Regions from separate parts of the Anaerocolumna sp. genome, predicted to be linked through region 1. Evidence: predicted binding sites of a transcription regulator. Region 1 holds the regulator's gene; each other region holds the start of a gene.

Region 1 (6,811 bases):
TAAGGCTCAAACCGTTCGAACCGTTTATAAGGCAAAGGACGGAGAAGAATATATTTTTAACCTGATTGATACTCCGGGACATGTAGACTTTAATTATGAAGTATCAAGAAGTCTGGCTGCCTGTGAAGGCGCAATACTGGTTGTGGATGCGGCCCAAGGTATTGAAGCCCAAACTTTAGCAAATGTTTATTTAGCTATTGATCATAATCTGGATATTTTACCGGTAATTAATAAAATTGATTTACCCAGTGCGGAACCAGATAGGGTAAAGGCGGAAATTGAAGATGTCATAGGATTAGATGCAGAAAACGCTCCTTTGATTTCCGCAAAAGTCGGTATTAATATCGAAGAAGTTTTAGAACAGATTGTAACTAAGATAGCACCGCCTAAAGGTGATATAAATGAACCATTAAAGGCTTTGATATTTGATTCCAAATACGATTCCTATAAGGGGGTTATTATATTCTGTCGTATTATGGAGGGTAAAGTTACCAGAGGGACTGAAATTAAAATGATGGCTACCGGAGCTACTGCGGAAGTAGTAGAGATAGGTACTTTTGGACCGGGACAGTTTATTCCTTGTGAGGAATTGTCTGCCGGAATGGTAGGTTATATAACTGCAAGTTTGAAGAATGTAAAAGATACCCGTGTTGGTGATACTGTAACAGATGCCAATAATAATTGTAAAGAGGCTTTACCCGGTTATAAGAAAGTGAATCCTATGGTGTACTGCGGTATGTACCCAGCTGATGGAGCAAAATATCCGGATTTAAGAGATGCGCTGGAGAAATTGCAGCTAAATGATGCTTCTTTGCAATTTGAACCTGAAACTTCCGTTGCTTTAGGATTTGGTTACCGTTGTGGTTTCTTAGGTCTGCTGCATCTTGAAATCATTCAGGAAAGATTGGAGAGAGAATATAATCTGGACATTGTAACTACCGCGCCAAGTGTTATTTATAAAGTTTATAAAACAGATGGACAGGTACTTGAAATCACTAATCCTTCTAATCTGCCTGATCCTTCAGAAATTGATTATATGGAAGAACCGGTAGTAAGTGCTGAGATTATGGTTACAACGGAATTTGTCGGCTCTATTATGTCATTATGCCAGGAACGAAGGGGTGTTTATCTTGGCATGGAATACATGGAGGCTACAAGAGCACTTCTTAAATATGAACTTCCTCTAAATGAGATTATCTATGATTTCTTTGATGCTTTGAAATCTAGATCAAGAGGGTATGCTTCCTTTGATTATGAGTTAAAAGGTTATAAAGAATCCACTCTTGTGAAATTGGATATTCTTATTAACAAGGAAGAAGTGGATGCCTTATCCTTTATTGTTCATGCTGAAACTGCTTATGAACGAGGAAGAAAAATGTGCGAAAAGCTAAAAGATGAGATTCCAAGGCATCTTTTTGAAATTCCTATTCAGGCGGCTATCGGCAGCAAGGTTATTGCAAGAGAAACGGTAAAGGCTATGCGTAAGGATGTTCTTGCAAAATGTTACGGCGGTGATATCAGCCGTAAGAGAAAGCTGCTTGAGAAACAAAAAGAAGGTAAGAAACGTATGCGCCAAATTGGTAATGTAGAAATCCCTCAGAAGGCCTTCATGAGTGTGCTTAAATTGGACGAAGACTAAAGGAAGGAATGTCTTATTACAGGGCAACGTTTTTATAGGACTCTAATATTGAGAAAATGCAAGCTTATTGCTTGCATTTTTTCTCAAATACTTTAAACTTCGTTTTTTAACAAGAAAATAAATTGGAGGAACTTATGAAACAAAGGATGCAGATACTGAATGATATATACAGGCCTGTTTATGAATATTTACAATCTTTATTAAAAGCATTAAAGGAATTAGACTATGATTACCAGTGGGGATTTTATAATAATCATTCCATGAGGGAAGATAACCAATGGTTTTTAGAGTATTACCCTATTCCCGTTGTTACAATAAAGAATATTTGTGATATTGGAATCGACATGAATCGTACCTTTATAGAATTCAAAATGAAGAAAGAAAAAGCAGTTTTATTCCATTGGGAGATAATTTCGGATTATAAATTTGAAGTGTATGGAGTAGAAGATTATCTTAGTGATTTTTACAATGCTGCTTTAAAGCTTGATGATATTTCGGAAAAAATAAGTCGGAGTAATGAGAAGGAAGTTGGAATCGAATTTGAATTTAGTTATCTCGAAGATAAGTCTAATTTATTAAATATGGTTAAAAAACTGGAATCAATGGGTACATATATATTATAAGAAGATTATTAAGTGGCAGATGATTATTAAAAGGATATAGAAGAATTTTGAAAGGAGGTACACTATGGAAAATAAGTTGACAGATAGTAAAAAAGGCTTAGGGCTATATATTCATATCCCTTTTTGTGTGAAAAAGTGTGAATATTGTGATTTCCTTTCGGGACCTGCGAGTGAAGAAACAAAAAGACTTTATGTAGAGGCTTTGATAAAGGAGATATTCTCTAATAAGGATTTGGCAGCGGAGTACCTTGTTAAGACGATTTTTATCGGCGGGGGTACTCCTTCTTCTATTGATGGAAAGTTTATTGGGAAAATCTTAAAAGCGGTTAAAGAAGTTTTTAATGTAAGTGAACAGGCAGAGATTTCTATGGAAGCAAACCCTGGGACTGTAAATGAAGAAAAGTTGAGAGAGTATAAGAAGGCAGGAATCAACCGCATTAGTTTTGGACTCCAGTCAGCAGATAATAAAGAATTGAAGTTGTTAGGAAGAATTCATTCCTATGAGGAGTTTGAGGAGAATTATTACATGGCCAGAGAACTGGGATTTTGTAATATTAATGTGGATTTAATATCGGCTTTACCGGGACAGACTATTAAACAGTGGGTCAGTACTTTGGAGAAGGTTATCCAGTTGAAACCGGAACATATCTCTGCATATAGTTTAATTTTGGAAGAAGGTACGCCTTTTTTTGAACGTTATAGTGAAGAGGATCAGGATGAAGATCTTGATAGACGGATTTATAGTAAGACAAAAGAAGTTCTTGAGAATGCCGGATATGATAGATACGAGATTTCTAATTATGCAAAGCCAGGTTTTGCCTGTAAGCACAATTCTTCTTATTGGACCGGAACAGATTATTTGGGGTTAGGATTAGGAGCCTCTTCTTTATTAAATAATATAAGGTGCCACAATGAAGAAAATATGAATGCTTATATTAGGAACTCCAATGATAGAAACAGGTTAAGAAAAAATATAGAATCTTTGGATAGAAAACAGCAAATGGAAGAGTTTATGTTTTTAGGATTAAGAATGATGGAAGGAATTCAAAAAAGCAGATTTAAAGATTTATTTCATGAAGATATAGAAAATATCTATGGAGATGTTTTAAGTCAATCTTTTGATGAGAATCTACTTATGGAGAAGAATAACCGCATATTCCTTACTGAAAAGGGAATAGATTTGAGCAATGTGGTTATGTCCAGATTCTTATTGGATAATTAAATATATATTTGTTTTTAAAATATAAAATGAGAGTATTAAAAAATTAAATTAAAAATTAGTTTTTCTTTATTTTATAGACAGAAATAGAGAAATAAAATATATTTTTCTCAACAATTGAGTAAAATAACTCTTGACAAAGCAATTTGATAGTGCTATTTTATGTATAAAGATGTTAGCACTCCTTGATAGTGAGTGCTAACAACAAAGTTGGGGGTGATTAGATGGCATTGGATGATAGGAAGTTAAAGATATTACAGGCAATTATTCAAAATTATCTTGAAACCGGCGAACCAGTCGGCTCCAGGACAATCTCTAAATTAACCGATTTAAATCTAAGCTCCGCAACAATTCGCAATGAAATGGCTGACTTGGAAGAACAGGGATATATTGTTCAACCCCATACTTCGGCAGGTCGTATTCCATCTGATAAAGGATATCGTTTGTATGTAGATACTATGCTGCAAGACAAAATTCAGGAAGTAGAAGATATGAAGGTACTTCTGGTAGACAAAGCAGATAAGATAGATACCTTATTAAAACAAATAGCTAAGTTACTAGCTGCGAATACCAATTATGCCACATTAGTTACAAAACCTCAATACCGAAGCAGAAAAGTGAAGTTCATACAATTAACAGAAGTGGATGATGATCAGATCCTTGCTGTGATTTTACTGGAAGGCAACATAGTAAAGAATAAGATAATCAATACATTAGAGAAATTAGATAAAGAGATTATTCTTAAATTAAATATTGTATTTAATACTTTCCTTCAAGGATTAGATCTTTCTGAAATTAATCTGACTATTATCCAGAAAATGAAAGAACAGGCAGGTTCATACAGTGGTGTAGTGAGTGATATTCTTGATGTAATTGCTCAGGCAATCAGTGAAGAAAAGAATGTAGAGATTTACACCAGTGGTGCAACCAATATGTTAAAATATCCTGAACTTAGTGATATGGATAAAGTATCAGAATTACTGAATACTTTTGAGGAAAAGAATCAACTGACAGAGCTGGTGGCCGCTACCCCTGCAGAAGATTCTGAAAAGGGAGGCATCCAAGTATATATTGGAAGTGAAACTCCCGTAGAGGCTATGAAAGATTGTTCTGTTGTAACAGCCACTTATGAAATAGAAGATGGTGTTTATGGCAAGATAGGCATTATTGGTCCAAAGAGAATGGATTATGAAAAAGTAGTCAGTACGCTGCATACACTTATGGTGCAGTTGGATGAAATATTTAAGAAAAAAACTTAACATAAGGAAAGGCGGTAACAAAAGTGGAAGGCAAGGATAATTCTGTAGAAGAGTTAAAGACAGATAGAGTTAACCAAGAGGAAGAAATGAAAAACAACATAAATCCAGAGAGTGCAAACCAAACCTTAGAAAATGAAGATAAAAACGAGCAATTTGAATCAAGTAATGAAGAAAATGCAGATGAGAATCTTGAAGATGAAGAAAGCACTGATGATGGAGATAAGAAATCCGGAAAGTTCTTTAAAAAGAAAGAAAAGAAGAAAGATCCAAAAGATTTAAAGATTGAAGAACTGGAGGACCGATTAAAGCGTACTTTTGCTGAATTTGATAATTATCGTAAGCGTACGGAAAAGGAAAAATCTCAGATGTTTGAAATCGGCGCAAGAGATATTGTTGAAAAAGTTCTTCCGGTTATTGATAATTTTGAAAGAGGACTTGGAACTTTAACAGAAGAAGAAAAGTCCGGTGGATTTGCACAAGGCATTGAAAAAATCTACAAACAATTAATGGATACCTTAACAGAATCCGGTTTAAAACCAATAGAAGCTGCCGGAAAAGAATTTAATCCCGATCTTCATAATGCGGTAATGCATTCAGAGGATCCTGAACTGGGAGAAAACATAGTAGCAGAGGAATTCCAAAAAGGTTATATATTTAAAGATACTGTGGTTAGACATAGTATGGTAAGAGTTGTTAATTAAAGCAATATAATTGTTTATTTAGTAAATACATTTATATTTATTTATAATTTTATTATTAATTTGTAATAATTCATATTGTTAATTGAAAAATTTAGGAGGAATAAATTATGGGCAAAATCATAGGAATCGATTTAGGAACGACAAACTCATGTGTTGCCGTTATGGAAGGTGGAAAACCAGTAATTATTGCCAATACAGAAGGTGCCAGAACTACTCCTTCCGTAGTTGCATTTACAAAGACAGGTGAAAGATTAGTTGGTGAACCTGCAAAACGTCAAGCTGTAACAAATGCTGATAAAACAATTGCATCTATTAAAAGACATATGGGAACTGACTTTAAAGTTAAAATAGATGATAAGAAATATTCACCACAAGAAATTTCTGCAATGATTCTTCAAAAATTAAAAACGGATGCAGAAAGTTATTTAGGAGAAAAAGTATCCGAAGCGGTTATTACCGTACCGGCTTACTTTAACGATGCTCAAAGACAGGCTACAAAAGATGCTGGTAAAATTGCCGGACTTGATGTTAAGAGAATTATCAACGAGCCGACAGCTGCAGCTTTAGCATATGGTCTTGATAATGAAAAAGAACAAAAAATCATGGTTTACGATTTAGGCGGCGGTACTTTCGACGTTTCTATTATCGAAATCGGTGACGGTGTTATTGAAGTTTTAGCTACTTCCGGTGATAACAGACTTGGTGGTGATGACTTTGATGAAAAAGTTACAAGATATATGATTGATGAATTTAAGAGGACAGAAGGTGTAGACTTATCAACAGATAAGATGGCACTTCAAAGATTAAGAGAAGCAGCAGAAAAAGCAAAGAAAGAATTATCTTCTGCAGCTACAACAAATATAAACTTACCTTTTATTACTGCAACAGCAGAAGGACCAAAACATTTTGATATGAACCTGACAAGAGCTAAGTTTGACGAATTAACTCATGATTTAGTAGAAAGAACAGCAACTCCTGTTCAAAACGCATTAAGAGATGCCGGAATTGCTGCTTCAGAATTAAGTAAAGTTTTACTTGTTGGTGGTTCTACCCGTGTTCCTGCTGTACAGGATAAAGTAAAACAATTAACCGGTCATGAACCATCCAAATCCCTAAATCCTGATGAATGTGTTGCTCTTGGTGCTTCCATTCAAGGTGGTAAATTAGCAGGAGATGCTGGTGCAGGAGACATTCTGTTACTTGACGTTACACCGTTATCCTTAAGTATCGAAACTATGGGTGGTGTTGCAACAAGATTAATTGAAAGAAATACAACTATCCCTACTAAGAAGAGCCAAATCTTTTCAACAGCTGCAGATAATCAGACAGCAGTTGATATTAACATAGTACAGGGTGAAAGACAATTTGCC
Region 2 (6,811 bases), on a different contig from region 1:
GAATAGGAATCTAGTTCATGGGAACCGTGAGGAGCCATAATCTCTACCTGTTCAAAGTCAATTTTTAATGCAGTTTTTCTTTTAGCATTACCCATTATTTTATCAAAATCCAATTGACCATCACAAAAAACATATTCATATTCTACATTTAATCGTGGAAACATGAATACGATTAGAACAATTAGTACTGTTCCTATAATTAGCATTATGGTATTAAGTGATGCTAAAAGGAAAGAAAGTATAGCTACAAAAATTAATATGAACCGTAAAGCATAAGTACCGATAGTATCTTTTCGTTTCACTCCGGCTTCTGCATATAATTCATTCATTAACCCATCCTCCTACTTGTTTTATACATGCTATTTTTTACTTTATAATAATGATTTTACATCTTATAGCAACCTGCCTGGTTCATTATTATGTCCTATCAACCATTATACTAAAAAATAGACAAAAGTAAAAGCATGTATTAGAAATTATTTTATACAAAAACAAGGAGCTTTTGCAAATTTGGCATTCTTATTGCAAAAGCCCCTTGCTATAAAGGGTGTTATGTTTTATAGAAGGTTTTCTATTACATCATTCCCATTCCGCCTGCTCCACCTGCTGGCATAACCGGTTCGTTGGATTTAATATTAGCAACAACAGATTCTGTTGTTAATAATGTAGATGCAACACTGGTTGCATTTTGAAGTGCACTTCTTGTAACCTTAGCAGGATCAAGAATTCCTTCTTCTACCATATCTACATATTTTTCTGTAAGAGCGTTGAAACCTGCTCCCGTCTTAGAATCTCTTACTTTACTTACAACAACGGAGCCTTCTAGTCCCGCATTGTCAACAATGCTGTATAATGGAGATTCTAATGCTTTTAAGATTATGTTAGCACCGGTCTTTTCATCACCTTCTAAGGATGCAGCTAATTTAGCTACTTCTTTAGATGCGTGGATATAAGCAGATCCACCGCCTGCTACGATGCCTTCTTCTACAGCTGCTCTGGTAGCTGCAAGAGCATCTTCCATACGAAGTTTCTTTTCTTTCATTTCTGTTTCTGTAGCAGCACCAACACGGATAACAGCTACACCACCAGCTAATTTAGCAAGTCTTTCCTGTAACTTTTCTTTATCAAATTCGGAAGTAGTTTCTTCGATTTGAGCTCTGATTTGAGAAATTCTTGCTGTAATTTCATCTTTATTTCCTTCACCATCTACGATGATAGTGTTTTCTTTTTGAACTTTAACAGATTTTGCACGTCCAAGTTGATCTATAGTAGTTTCTTTTAAGTCTAATCCTAGCTCATCAGAAATTACAGTACCACCTGTTAAGATAGCGATATCCTGTAACATAGCTTTTCTTCTGTCACCATATCCAGGAGCTTTTACAGCAACTACTTGGAAAGTTCCTCTTAATTTATTAATTACTAAAGTTGTTAAAGCTTCTCCTTCTACATCTTCAGCAATAATTAATAATCTGGCACCAGATTGTACGATTTGTTCTAATAAAGGAAGGATTTCCTGAATATTAGAAATCTTCTTATCTGTAATTAAAATATATGGATTTTCTAAGTTAGCTTCCATTTTGTCCATATCAGTACACATATAAGCAGATACATATCCTCTGTCAAATTGCATACCTTCTACTAAATCAAGCTCAGTCATCATGGTCTTAGATTCTTCAATAGTAATTACACCATCGTTAGAAACTTTCTCCATAGCATCTGCTACCATTTCACCAACTGTATCATCTCCGGCAGAAATTGCTGCAACTCTTGCGATTTGAGACTTACCAGTAATCTTAGAGCTCATGGATTTAATAGCTTCCACTGCACAATCTGTAGCTCTTTGCATACCTCTTCTTAAAATAATTGGGTTTGCTCCTGCTGCAAGGTTCTTAACACCTTCATGTATCATTGCCTGTGCTAAAACTGTAGCTGTAGTTGTACCATCACCTGCTACATCGTTTGTTTTAGTTGCAACTTCTTTAACTAATTGTGCACCCATATTCTCAAATGCATCTTCTAATTCAATTTCTTTTGCAATGGTAACACCATCGTTTGTAATAAGTGGTGATCCAAATGATTTATCTAAAACAACATTTCTACCTTTTGGTCCTAATGTAACCTTTACTGTATCTGCTAATTTATTTACACCTGTTTCTAATGCAGCTCTAGCTTCTGCACCATATTTAATTTCTTTAGCCATGTCAAACCTCCGATTCTAGCGCTTTAGCACCTTTTTAATAAATTTGAAAATACTTATCTTCAAACTGTTCTCATAATTAGTCTTCAACGATAGCAACGATATCGTTTTGTTTTACTACAATAAACTCTTCATCTTCTAATTTAACTTCAGTTCCGGCATATTTGGAGAAAATAACTTTATCTCCTGCTTTCACTTGCATTGTAACTTCTTTGCCGTCTACCACTCCGCCCGGTCCAACTGCAATAACCTCAGCTTGTTGTGGCTTTTCTTTTGCCTGACCCGGTAAAACAATACCTGATTTTGTTGTTTCTTCTGCCAGTAGTTGTTTTAATACTACTTTGTCTCCTAATGGTACTAACTTCATATCATTTTCCTCCTTAAACATTTTGATATACAGTTCTAAGGCTTTCTTTTTGATAGACTCTTTATGCCTTTTCATGTTATTAGCACTCGCTTCGATTGAGTGCTAACTGATAAGTTATATATTAGTAAATTTGTTTTTAATATGCAAATGTACTTCTGTTTTAATTTTCCTTGAATTCATGTCCTTTAGTTGTCTTTCTCTTGTTTACTCTTTATTTCTTATTATTTCTCACTTTTTCATTATTATTCCTCGAAAGTTCTTTAAAATCTATCTTATCAGCGGATAAATAATTCATTTTGGACAAGATATTTGCCTGTAATTATCTACACTTGAATAGGTTTACCCCAAATGGTATAATGAGTCAAAAAGTAAAGGCAGGTTTCAAATGAAAGAAAAACTGTACACCATTCCAGTTAACGACGCGTTCTTAGATGATTGTGAATGCCCCCTATGCCTTATGATAAAAACATTGGAAACGAATGCCATTGAATTCACCATGGGGCCAAGTTATATGGAGGATGATATAAGAGAAGAAACCGATAAAGTTGGCTTTTGTAATCACCATTTAAGGCTGCTGTATGAAAATCAGAATCGCCTTGGTTTAGCTCTCATATTAAAAACCCATATGGATAAAACCATACAACACTTGGAGTCACTCTCCTCTAACAAAGTGAAAACCTCTGCTTCTCTATTCAAAAAAAAGCAAGAACCATCAGCTGTTGCTTCTTATATAAAAAAGTTAGAATCTTCCTGTTTTATCTGCAGCAAAATTAATACTACATTTGAGCGTTATATCGCTACCATATTCTCACTTTATAAAAATGATGACCAATTTCGCAGCAGGTTTTCCAATTCCAAAGGATTTTGTACCTCTCATTATGGACTTCTTTATGAAGAAGCATCCAAATATTTAAATGGAAATCTATTAGAACAATTTATAAATGAACTAAATGATTTGTATTTTTGTAATATAAAACGTGTAAAAGATGATTTGGAATGGTTTATTGATAAATTTGATTACCGTAATAACAATGAACCTTGGAAAAATTCCAAGGATGCGTTGCCCCGCAGTATAACAAAAACCAACAGTATCCTTTAAAGCAAAAAAGCTGTTGGCATAAAGCTGTCATTCTAAGTTCTTAGGTGGGCAAAATGTGAAGAATCTATTCTTATTATAGGATTCTTCAAGCATAATCTTTGCTTTATTATGCTCTTAGAATGACAATTCTTTATACTGCAACAGCATATTATTTATTCTTTAATAATTCTTTTAAATCTCTTGCTTTTGCTTTAATTCTCTCATTGGCGTTTCTGGCTATCAGAACTTTTGATATCCATCTGCTGGCTTCATCATGCTTTCCTACTCTTCTGGCTAAATCCGCTACCAGATAGGTTACTGTATGTTCATCCATTCCGCACATAGGAAACATTTCCTTAGAAAACGCATCCGTAAAACCTTCATAAGCGTTAGTTAAGAATTCTAACTCCTCAATCTGTAACTGCTCAATCTGCTCATCATAGTCAGGAGTATCCTCCGGCAAGGTTTCTGCCTTTCCCCTAAGGAGCCATGCTGTCTTTAGACAAGTATAAGCACGCTCACTGATTTTGCTCTTTTTCACTATGGTGTTAACCAAGGCCAGTTTATGACGTGCAATGGCATCATCATAAGTATATTCATCACAATTCTCATTAATTCCTTTAAATGAAGTTGAAATTTGTTCTCTGATTAATTTAGCCTGTGCTGAAGTCATGTAATTAAAGAAACGGTTTAATGCAGAATATCCACAATGAGGGCAAACAACCGCATCGTATTTTAATGAATCTACATTTTGATATTTTGGTCGTAAATCTGTGTCTGCGGAAACCAGTTTGATTTTACCTGTTTTAATTGTCTTTACTTTAAATTCTTTCTCACAAACAGGGCATGTATACGTTTTGTCAAAAAGAAAATCTGCTTCTACTATCTTTTCTTTTTCATTTGCCTCTGCAGAATTCTCTGACTTTTTGTTATTCTTATCTTCTGAAGCATATACATCCAAATCAGACATTTTCCCCAGGCCAAAGGCCTCTAATCCTGAAAATAAATTAGCCATTCTTTATCCTCCTCTAAACAGGCTTATATGAGCTCTTTAAAGACACAATTCGATTAAATACCAAGTGCCCCGTTTCTGAATCTTTTGCATCAACGCAAAAATAGCCATGTCTTAAAAATTGGAAACTGTCATATGCTTTTGCATTCTCCACACTAGGCTCTACGAAACATTCTTTTAAAACAGTAATGGAATTTGGATTCAGATTTAAACTTCCGTCCTCATTATATACGCCTTTTTCTTCATCTACAATATTCTCGTACAATCTTACTTCTGCTTTCACAGCAGTTGGCTGTGCAACCCAGTGAATGGTACCTTTTACTTTACGTCCTGTAAAGCCGGAACCGCTCTTTGTTTCCGGATCATAAGTACAGTGAACTTCTGTTACTTTACCGGTTTCATCTGTAATGTAATCCGTACATGTTACAAAGTAAGCATGCATTAAACGGACCTCATTTCCCGGATATAAGCGGAAATATTTCTTTGGTGGTTCGATCATAAAATCTTCTCTGTCTATATATAACTCACGACAAAATGGAACTTGTCTTGTTCCCATTTCTTCGTTCTCCTGATTATTAGGCACATCTACATATTCAACCTGTCCTTCAGGATAATTGGTAATTACCAATTTGATTGGATCTAATACCGCCATTACTCTGGATTTTTTCAATTTAAGATCTTCTCTGATACAGTATTCTAACATGGCATAATCCACGGAACTGTTACTTTTAGACACGCCACATAACTCCATGAACATCTTAATGGATTCCGGTGTAAATCCTCTTCTTCTTAAAGCGCTGATAGATACTAATCTAGGATCATCCCAGCCGTCAACGATTCCTTCTTCCACCAGCCTCTTGATATATCTTTTCCCTGTAATTACGTTGGTTAAATATAATTTAGCAAATTCGATCTGCTTTGGTGGATTTTCATATTCTACTTCATCAACCACCCAGTCATATAGTGGTCTGTGATCTTCAAATTCCAAAGTACAAATAGAATGGGTAATGCCTTCAATAGCATCTTCTATAGGATGTGCAAAATCATACATAGGATAGATACACCACTTATCCCCAGTATTATGATGATGCATTCTGGCAATACGATAAATAATCGGATCTCTCATATTAATATTAGGGGACGTCATATCAATCTTCGCCCTCAATACTTTGGAACCATCTTCATATTTTCCATCTTTCATTTCTTCGAATAATTTTAGATTTTCTTCTACCGAACGTTCCCTATAAGGACTATTTTTTCCTGGTTCTGTCAAGGTACCCCGGTATTCACGAATCTGGTCAGCCGTTAATTCACAGACATAGGCTTTGCCTTTCTTGATTAATTTAACAGCTGCTTCATACATCTGTTCAAAATAATCAGACGCAAAGAACAATCTATCTTCAAAATCTCCGCCAAGCCACTTAACATCAGCTATGATGGATTCTACAAATTCTGTTTTTTCCTTGGTTGGATTGGTATCATCAAATCTTAAATTAAATTTACCGCCATATTTTTGTGCCAGTCCATAATTTAACAAGATAGACTTAGCATGTCCAATATGCAGATATCCATTGGGTTCCGGTGGAAACCTTGTGGTTATAGCCCTGCAATGGCCCTCGCTTAAATCTTTTTCAATTATTTGCTCTATAAAGTTCTTGGATACTGTCTCTTTTTCTGCATCCTCTTTGTTTTCGTTCCCAACTAGTATTTCGTCTTTTATGCCATCTTTATCCACGGCAGTTCCTCCTTCAAGCAGTAACTTCATTTAAGGTATATAATACCACAACTAAAATTAATAGTCAAAGTCCATATCGGAAATTTCGGTTTCCAGGAATAGTATATTAGGCTCAATTTTCTTACTTTTTATTCATTTAGGGGGACGCTTTGCCTGATAAGGGATAGTGAGACCTACGGGAGGATGGGATGTTGTATGGTTCGTGTTCCGTAGGGGAATTCGATGGTTCTAATACGAATTTCCCAAAGTCACTCGAACTATACAACATCCCACCCTCTCGTAGGTCAATTTAGGTTATGAGGGCAAAGCTGTGTGTTGAGTCGTTGTTTGTTTATGATATTTATAATGTGTCGGTGATATACAAACTGGCTGAGTATGAGGCTTAAAAGCAGTTTCCGATGCTCTGTCTGCTTATATACAAA
Region 3 (6,811 bases), on a different contig from region 1:
GGGAATTTCAATACCAAGCTGTTTAGCAACTTCTTCATTAATTGTCAATTCACAATTTTCTTCGGCCAGATATCCAATTGGCATGTCTTCTGTTGCTTTTCCCTCAATAATTTGAACTGCCTGCTGACCGGTTAATTTACCAAGTTCATAATAATCTATTCCGTATGTAGCCAATCCACCTGCTTCTACCATACCTTTTTCACCGCAGATAATCGGAAGCTCATTGGTATTTGCAACCATGGCAACAGTTGGCATTGCCTTTGCAATTAAATTGTCCGTAGGAGCATAAATCGCCTCCACTTTTCCAATTAAAGATTCCACAACTTGTTGTATTTCGTTTGTATTGGATACGGTGGCATCTAGGGTTTCCAGTCCAAATTCTGCTGCGGCATCTCTTGCCATTTGTGCCTGTACTTTAGAATTGGTTTCACTTGATGTATATAAAATGGCAACTTTTTTAGCATTAGGTAGTAATTGTGTCAATAATTCAAATTGTTTTCGAACCGGAGTTAAATCAGAAGTTCCAGATATATTTCCTCCAGGTACTTCATTGGATTCTACCAAACCTGCATCATAGGGATCTGTAACAGCTGTTACTAATACCGGTATATCTTTCGTAGCATTTGCAACTGCTTGTGCAGAAGGTGTTGCAATTGCCAATATTAAATCATTGTTATCATTTACTAATTTAGTAGCAATGGTATTGGTATTGGATTGATCTCCCTGGGCATTTTGATAATCTATCTTTATCTTTTCACCGTCAACATATCCGGCTTCTGCCAACGCATCCACAAAGCCTTTATAAGATGCATCCAATGCAGCATGTTCTACATACTGGCTTACACCTATATTGAATACCCCATCTTTCTTACCGCAGCCTGTTAGTGCTGTACCAATTAATCCTAAGACTGATAAAATTACCAATGCTTTATTCCCTTTTTTCATAATAACCTCGATTCTAGCGCTTTAGCGCTTCTTAATAACCATAGCAAATTGTGTTCCAGGACAATTTGCCGGGTTGAAAACTTGTTTTCAACCTAACCTCGATTCTGGTGCTTTAGCACCTTTTAATTAGGACAGCAACTTTGTTCAACAGCACAACCGTTATTATCCCAATATCCTTATCTTTAGCACATAGCCGCTTTAAAGCTTTAGTGCTTTCACTTAATAAAGTGTACTATAAAAATTTATTTTTGTCAATTCCTTTTTCGGCAATTAAGTTTTACTTAAGCCATTGTTTTATTCCGATTTATTTTTGTTTCAAATAGGAAACTGATATGTTATAATGGATAGGCAAATTGCTATACTCTATATACATATAAATAGAAAGAAGGTATAACTTGACTGAAGAAATTAATAATCTAAATACAGACTTAAAAGAATTATTTGTAGAATCAAAATTTGATAAAATGCAAGAAGTTCTTGATAATATAGCAGATAGTACTGTTGTAGAAATAACCCTGTATAATTACGATATTATAAAAAAATATTATGAAACACAACGATATAACTTACTTGCCCAGTTTATTAAATTTGTGGCATATTCCAGTTTCTTATGTGAATATTCCGTTAAACGTCAAATAATAAGCAACGATGAATACGAAAAAATGTATGAAATATTTACAAGTATCTATCTTAAAATTAAAGAAGAAAAAGAATAGTCAGTTCAATTATAAAAACAAAGATATCTCCTGTCTGTTATGGGAGATATCTTTGTTATTTCAGGAATGTTCTCTCTTTGAAAATTCTTTTACATTCTATACCACTTCCATATGAATGAAAAAATTCTTTTAAGCCAAAGATAACTACACCATATCAATATTGTAGTATTTACGCACGGTTTTCTAAGGATATAAAGATTGTGTTAAGGTTTCTTAATATCAATTGTAATCCCAAAATTAAAGTAGTATAATCCACATTTGTTTTCTAAGTTAAGGCATAACTTTTTTACATTATAGAAAGAAGGATTGGTGAAAATTGAGTAGTAAAGACATGGCTTCAAATGCAAAAGAATTAATATTTAAACTTCCTGTTATTGAAGTTTATAAGGCACTTGGAACAAATCCGGAGGGCCTTTCACACACGGAAGCAGAAGAAAGGCAGAAAAAACAGGGTAAGAATTTAATTGAAGAAAAGAAGAAAAAATCTTCGCTGCTAATCTTTCTTAGTAACTTTACCCACTTAATGGCGATTTTATTATGGATTGGTGGTACCGTGGCGATTTTCGCGGATATGCCCCAGTTAGGTATTGCTATTTTCATGGTAACTATCATTAATGGTGTTTTTAGCTTTTGGCAGGAGCATCGATTTGTGCTTTAGAATAATAGTTTACGGCAGCTTTTTAATTGTGAATTTTTTGTGAAATTAGCACTCACCTCTTGACAGCGCTAATTTTAGATGTTATATTACATATAGAACAAATAGAATAAAACTTATGAATTAGCAAGCTTCATAAATAAATTTCAAGGAGGAATGTATATGTTATTACCAAGACTTTTTAATGACAAATTTGTAGACAATGTTTTCGATGATATGTTTTCTTTTCCATCCGCTTTCAACGTATCTTCTTCCAGATGGATGAGCACCAATGTAAAAGACCTGGGAAGCGATTATCAACTTGAGGTTGAATTGCCGGGTTATAAGAAAGAAGATATACAGGCGCAATTAAACAATGGTTATTTGACAATAGCTGCGGATAAACAATCTTCCACTGAAGTAAAAGATGAAAAAGGAAAATATATTCGCAAAGAAAGTTATAGCGGTAAATGCCAGAGAAGCTTTTACGTAGGTGAAGGCTTAAAAGAAGAAGATTTTAAAGCTTCCTTTAAGGATGGTATTTTATCCGTTGTATTCCCAAAGGAAAATAACCAAAATAATATAGAAGAACAGAAATATATCCCTATTGAATAATAAGAACTTTTAATAATCTCCTATAAGAAAGGGCTGTTGCAAACTTTGCAGCAGCCCTTTTTTTATGCAGTTATCCTTTTCGAGAAAAGATTTTATCAATATGTATTTTTAATCTATGATTTTCAGCCTTTGTAATCAGCGTATTATTTTGTCTTAGTCTCTTTTTTAGCATCAGCCGCTTTATTTGTGTTAACAGCTACTATAGATTGCTTTGCTTTCTTTGGCATTAATACATAACTTCCACCTTTTTGAATATTCATTTCAATAAATCCGCCTTTACTAATTACTAAGGACGAAGTTGTTGTTTCTTCTAATCGGAAGTCATACAGATTCTTGCCAATGGAAGCTTTTTCGTTAAACAGGTATACATATACCTTATCTCCGTCCACAAATCCTTTTTGGTTACCAACATAAACCTTAACTTTTGCTGTTACAGGAAGATCGCCTTTTTGTTTCAATTCCAGAACAAGACCTCTGTGTTTTGCATTGTCAGGTATTGTGGAGTTAATTAGGTTGAATATCTTATTTCGTTTATTTGGTTGTAATATTTCTAATGATACATTTACATCCTCTAATACTTCTTTTGATTTGCCTAATTCTTTACCATCAAAAGTTATGGAGTAAATTTCTTGTTTCTTATCATCAGTTACTACAACACGAATTGTTTGCTTTTGTTTTCTGGCTTCATTGATAATATCTTTTCCTAAGATAATTTCATTAAATATAATCTTATCCTGGGAAGTGATTTCTTCTGGGATTGGAATTGTTATATTTACTTCATTCACTTTCTTGTCTTTTAATAATGCGGTCAATTTTGAAGTATTCATTCCAACGGATACGTTAACTTTTACTTTTCCGCCTAATGTCTTAAACTGTTCCATTATATATTCCGGAAGAATGTTTAATGTTACCATGGCTTTATTATCTTTTACGGAAGATGCAGAGATTCCTGCTTCAATAAACATTTCTCTCTTAATATCCTCTTTCTTTTCACCTTTTGTAATAACCATTCTTAAAGTAGAACCAGTTTTTCTATCCGCTATTCTGGTTTCTGTAATGGTCTCTAATACTTTGTTCGTCTTTCTGTCCATAATTACTTTCGTAATTTCTTGTACTTGATTGCCTTTACTGTCTACGGATGTTTTCGTGGTTATAGTTTCATGTTTTGTTCCATCTTCACTAACGTTTTGTTCTACCGAAACATTACTTTCAACTCCTGTTCCACTTGGCGGGTTAACTGGAGGAACTCCTGGATCTGTTGGGTCAGTTGGTTTGGTTATAACGATTTCGGCACGGTCACGTACACGAATTCTAACACCTTCCTTATCCATGGAAGCTAAACCGATTGCTGTAACCATATCACCTGCTTTAAGATTTGTTGTTTGATCCTTACCAGTTGAGCTTATAATATAATCATTAATAAATACCCGGATGGAAACTCCGCTTTCATCCTTAACTATAAAGGAAGATACCAAATCTTTCACTTTTTCTACTTTGGTTACTTTACCCTGAACTTTGATTAACTTACCGCCTGTCTTGTCATAATTAGCGGCATCTGCTGTAGTAACCAGTTCCGGTTTAATCAGATTAATTTCAGGATCCATTAGGTCTTCTTCAAAAGCGATTAATACCAGATCATTTTCGTGTGCATTTAATTTACCTGTAATTCTAATCTTTTGACCAAGTTTTACATTATCAAGAACAAGAATACTTACACTAATTCCACCAGTTGTATCCTGGATATAAATGATATCAGCAAATGTATTACCCACCTTTGTTCCTGCTGTTACATAGCCTTCAACGGTATATACTTCATCCACTTTACCCTCACGAACTTCTGCTATATCTGTGATTCTAACAGGTGGAATCTCATCTAATACAATTTCAGCACGGTCACGTACACGAATTCTAACACCTTCTGTATCCATGGAAGCTAAACCGATTGCCGTAACCATATCTCCTTCTTTAAGTTCGGTTGTAGGGTCATAACCAGTTGAACTTAAGATATATCCATTAATAAATACTCGGATAGAAACTCCATTTTCACCTTTCACCATAAAGGAAGTTACAGCATCTTCTACTCTTTCCACTCTTGTTACTTCACCATAAACTTTAATTAATTTACCGCCGGTCTTCTTATAATTAGCAGCATCTGCTATAGTTACCAAATCCGGCTCCATTAATTTAATCTCAGAACCGATTATTTCTTCTTCAGAAGCCGTTAATACCCAGTCATTTTCAACTACATTTAATTTACCTGTAATTCTTATCTTTTGACCAAGTTTGATTTCAAACTTATCAAGAAGTAGTGTATTTACACTGATACCACCGGTTGCGTCCTGCACATAAATAATATCAGCGAAAGCATTACCAGCTTTTGTTCCTGCTGTTACATAGCCTTCAACGGTATATACTTCATCCACTTTACCCTCACGAACTTCTGCTATATCTGTGATTCTAACAGGTGGAATCTCATCTAATACAATTTCAGCACGGTCACGTACACGAATTCTAACACCTTCTGTATCCATGGAAGATAAGCCAATTGCTGAAACTACGTCACCTTCTTTAAGTTTGGTTGTAGAGTCATTACCAGTTGAACTTAAGATATATCCGTTAATAAATACTCGGATTGGAACTCCACTTTCGTCTTCTACCATAAAGTAAGATACAGTTCCCTCTACTCTTTCTACTTTTGTTACTTTACCGTGAACTTTAATTAATTTTCCGCCTGACTTTTCATAGTTTGCAGCATCAGCAGTAGTTACTAATTCCGGCTCAATCAAGTTAATATTAGTATCTATTACAGAAGCAATCATAACCATTAATTCCATATCATTTTCATATTCAGCTAAAGTACCTGTAACTCTTACTTTTTGGCCTAATTTAATACCAGGCTCATTAATAGGGAAGATATCCATACCGCCAGTTGCATCCTGAATATAAATGGTATCAAAGAACGCATTACCGGTTTCTGTGCCTGCCGTTACATAACCTTCTATAGTATATACTTCACCCAGTTTTCCTTTACGGGCCTCTGATATTGGTGTAATGGTAATATCCTTTTTGGATTTCTTTAATGCATTTAGTACAATATTATAGTTTGAATTTTGTAAGTCACCGAAGTTATCTAATTCAGCCTGCACCTCAAAGTTAGACATGAATACGGAACCGCCAACAAGTAAGAAACCGCCGCCATCTAATTGCTCACTGGCTAATGCTACTACATTACCCATAGTTTGCGGAACATAATTTCCATCATAACTTGTGATGTTTTTCGTTTCCGTTGTTGAGTGACCTTTTACCAGCCATTGTACTTTTCCTGAGGTTACTGCTGCAGGATCAAGGATTACGGAGCAGCCTTTATAGAAACTGTACTTCTGACCTTCTACTACTTCGTTTAAGAATTCAGAATTCATATTAAAGTTTGTAAAATGTAATCTGTATTCCTGACCGCTATTAGTTGTAAAGTCTGTTCCTTCATCGCTGTTAATTCTGGTGGTAGACCCGATACCAGCTAATAATTTGTTTATCTGAGTAGAAGCTTGTGTTCCTATTTCGCTGGATCTGTCTTCTCTATCAGATATACCACAGATTATTACATTTCCGCCCTTATCTGCATAATCTTTCACCATGGCAATAAATTCATTACTAAATGGAGAAACCACTACAGGTTTGTTTTCATAGTTAAAATGTCCTGACCATCTTGCAGGCACTGATATAATTAACATACCTGCATCTTCAAGCATTTCAGGTGTAATCTTATCTGTAACCACTTGAACCTGTATCATTTCTTCCGCTGCAATTTTTATTAAGTTACCCATGTTATTTGAATAATAGCCATATACATAATCATTGAAATGAGTACCATCCACGATAACTTTAGTTACCACACTAGGAT

What was found. The regulator HrcA, encoded in region 1, represses chaperone genes, less so after heat shock. The targets are predictions, from matches to a motif close to TGTTAGCACTCNNNNNNNNNGAGTGCTAACA.
Region 2: the regulator HrcA is predicted to act here: its motif matches at 2,642-2,672, upstream of RT261_RS12425 (co-chaperone GroES).
Region 3: the regulator HrcA is predicted to act here: its motif matches at 2,363-2,393, upstream of RT261_RS17800 (Hsp20/alpha crystallin family protein).

What each region holds. Positions count from the first base shown of each region.
Region 1 covers NZ_DAMAUC010000012.1:118,428-125,238, forward strand. The annotation lists gene lepA (translation elongation factor 4) at 1-1,639, shown strand, start outside; gene RT261_RS11705 (DUF3201 domain-containing protein) at 1,774-2,262, shown strand; gene hemW (radical SAM family heme chaperone HemW) at 2,327-3,484, shown strand; gene hrcA (heat-inducible transcriptional repressor HrcA) at 3,706-4,740, shown strand; gene grpE (nucleotide exchange factor GrpE) at 4,827-5,441, shown strand; gene dnaK (molecular chaperone DnaK) at 5,549-6,811, shown strand, end outside.
Region 2 covers NZ_DAMAUC010000014.1:4,072-10,882, forward strand. The annotation lists gene RT261_RS12415 (DUF6106 family protein) at 1-329, opposite strand, end outside; gene groL (chaperonin GroEL) at 575-2,200, opposite strand; gene RT261_RS12425 (co-chaperone GroES) at 2,277-2,564, opposite strand; gene RT261_RS12430 (DUF6062 family protein) at 2,950-3,663, shown strand; gene RT261_RS12435 (DUF2225 domain-containing protein) at 3,812-4,657, opposite strand; gene RT261_RS12440 (glutamine--tRNA ligase/YqeY domain fusion protein) at 4,671-6,389, opposite strand.
Region 3 covers NZ_DAMAUC010000028.1:36,573-43,383, forward strand. The annotation lists gene RT261_RS17785 (ABC transporter substrate-binding protein) at 1-945, opposite strand, end outside; gene RT261_RS17790 (hypothetical protein) at 1,341-1,661, shown strand; gene RT261_RS17795 (cation-transporting P-type ATPase) at 1,978-2,319, shown strand; gene RT261_RS17800 (Hsp20/alpha crystallin family protein) at 2,479-2,910, shown strand; gene RT261_RS17805 (CehA/McbA family metallohydrolase) at 3,054-6,811, opposite strand, start outside.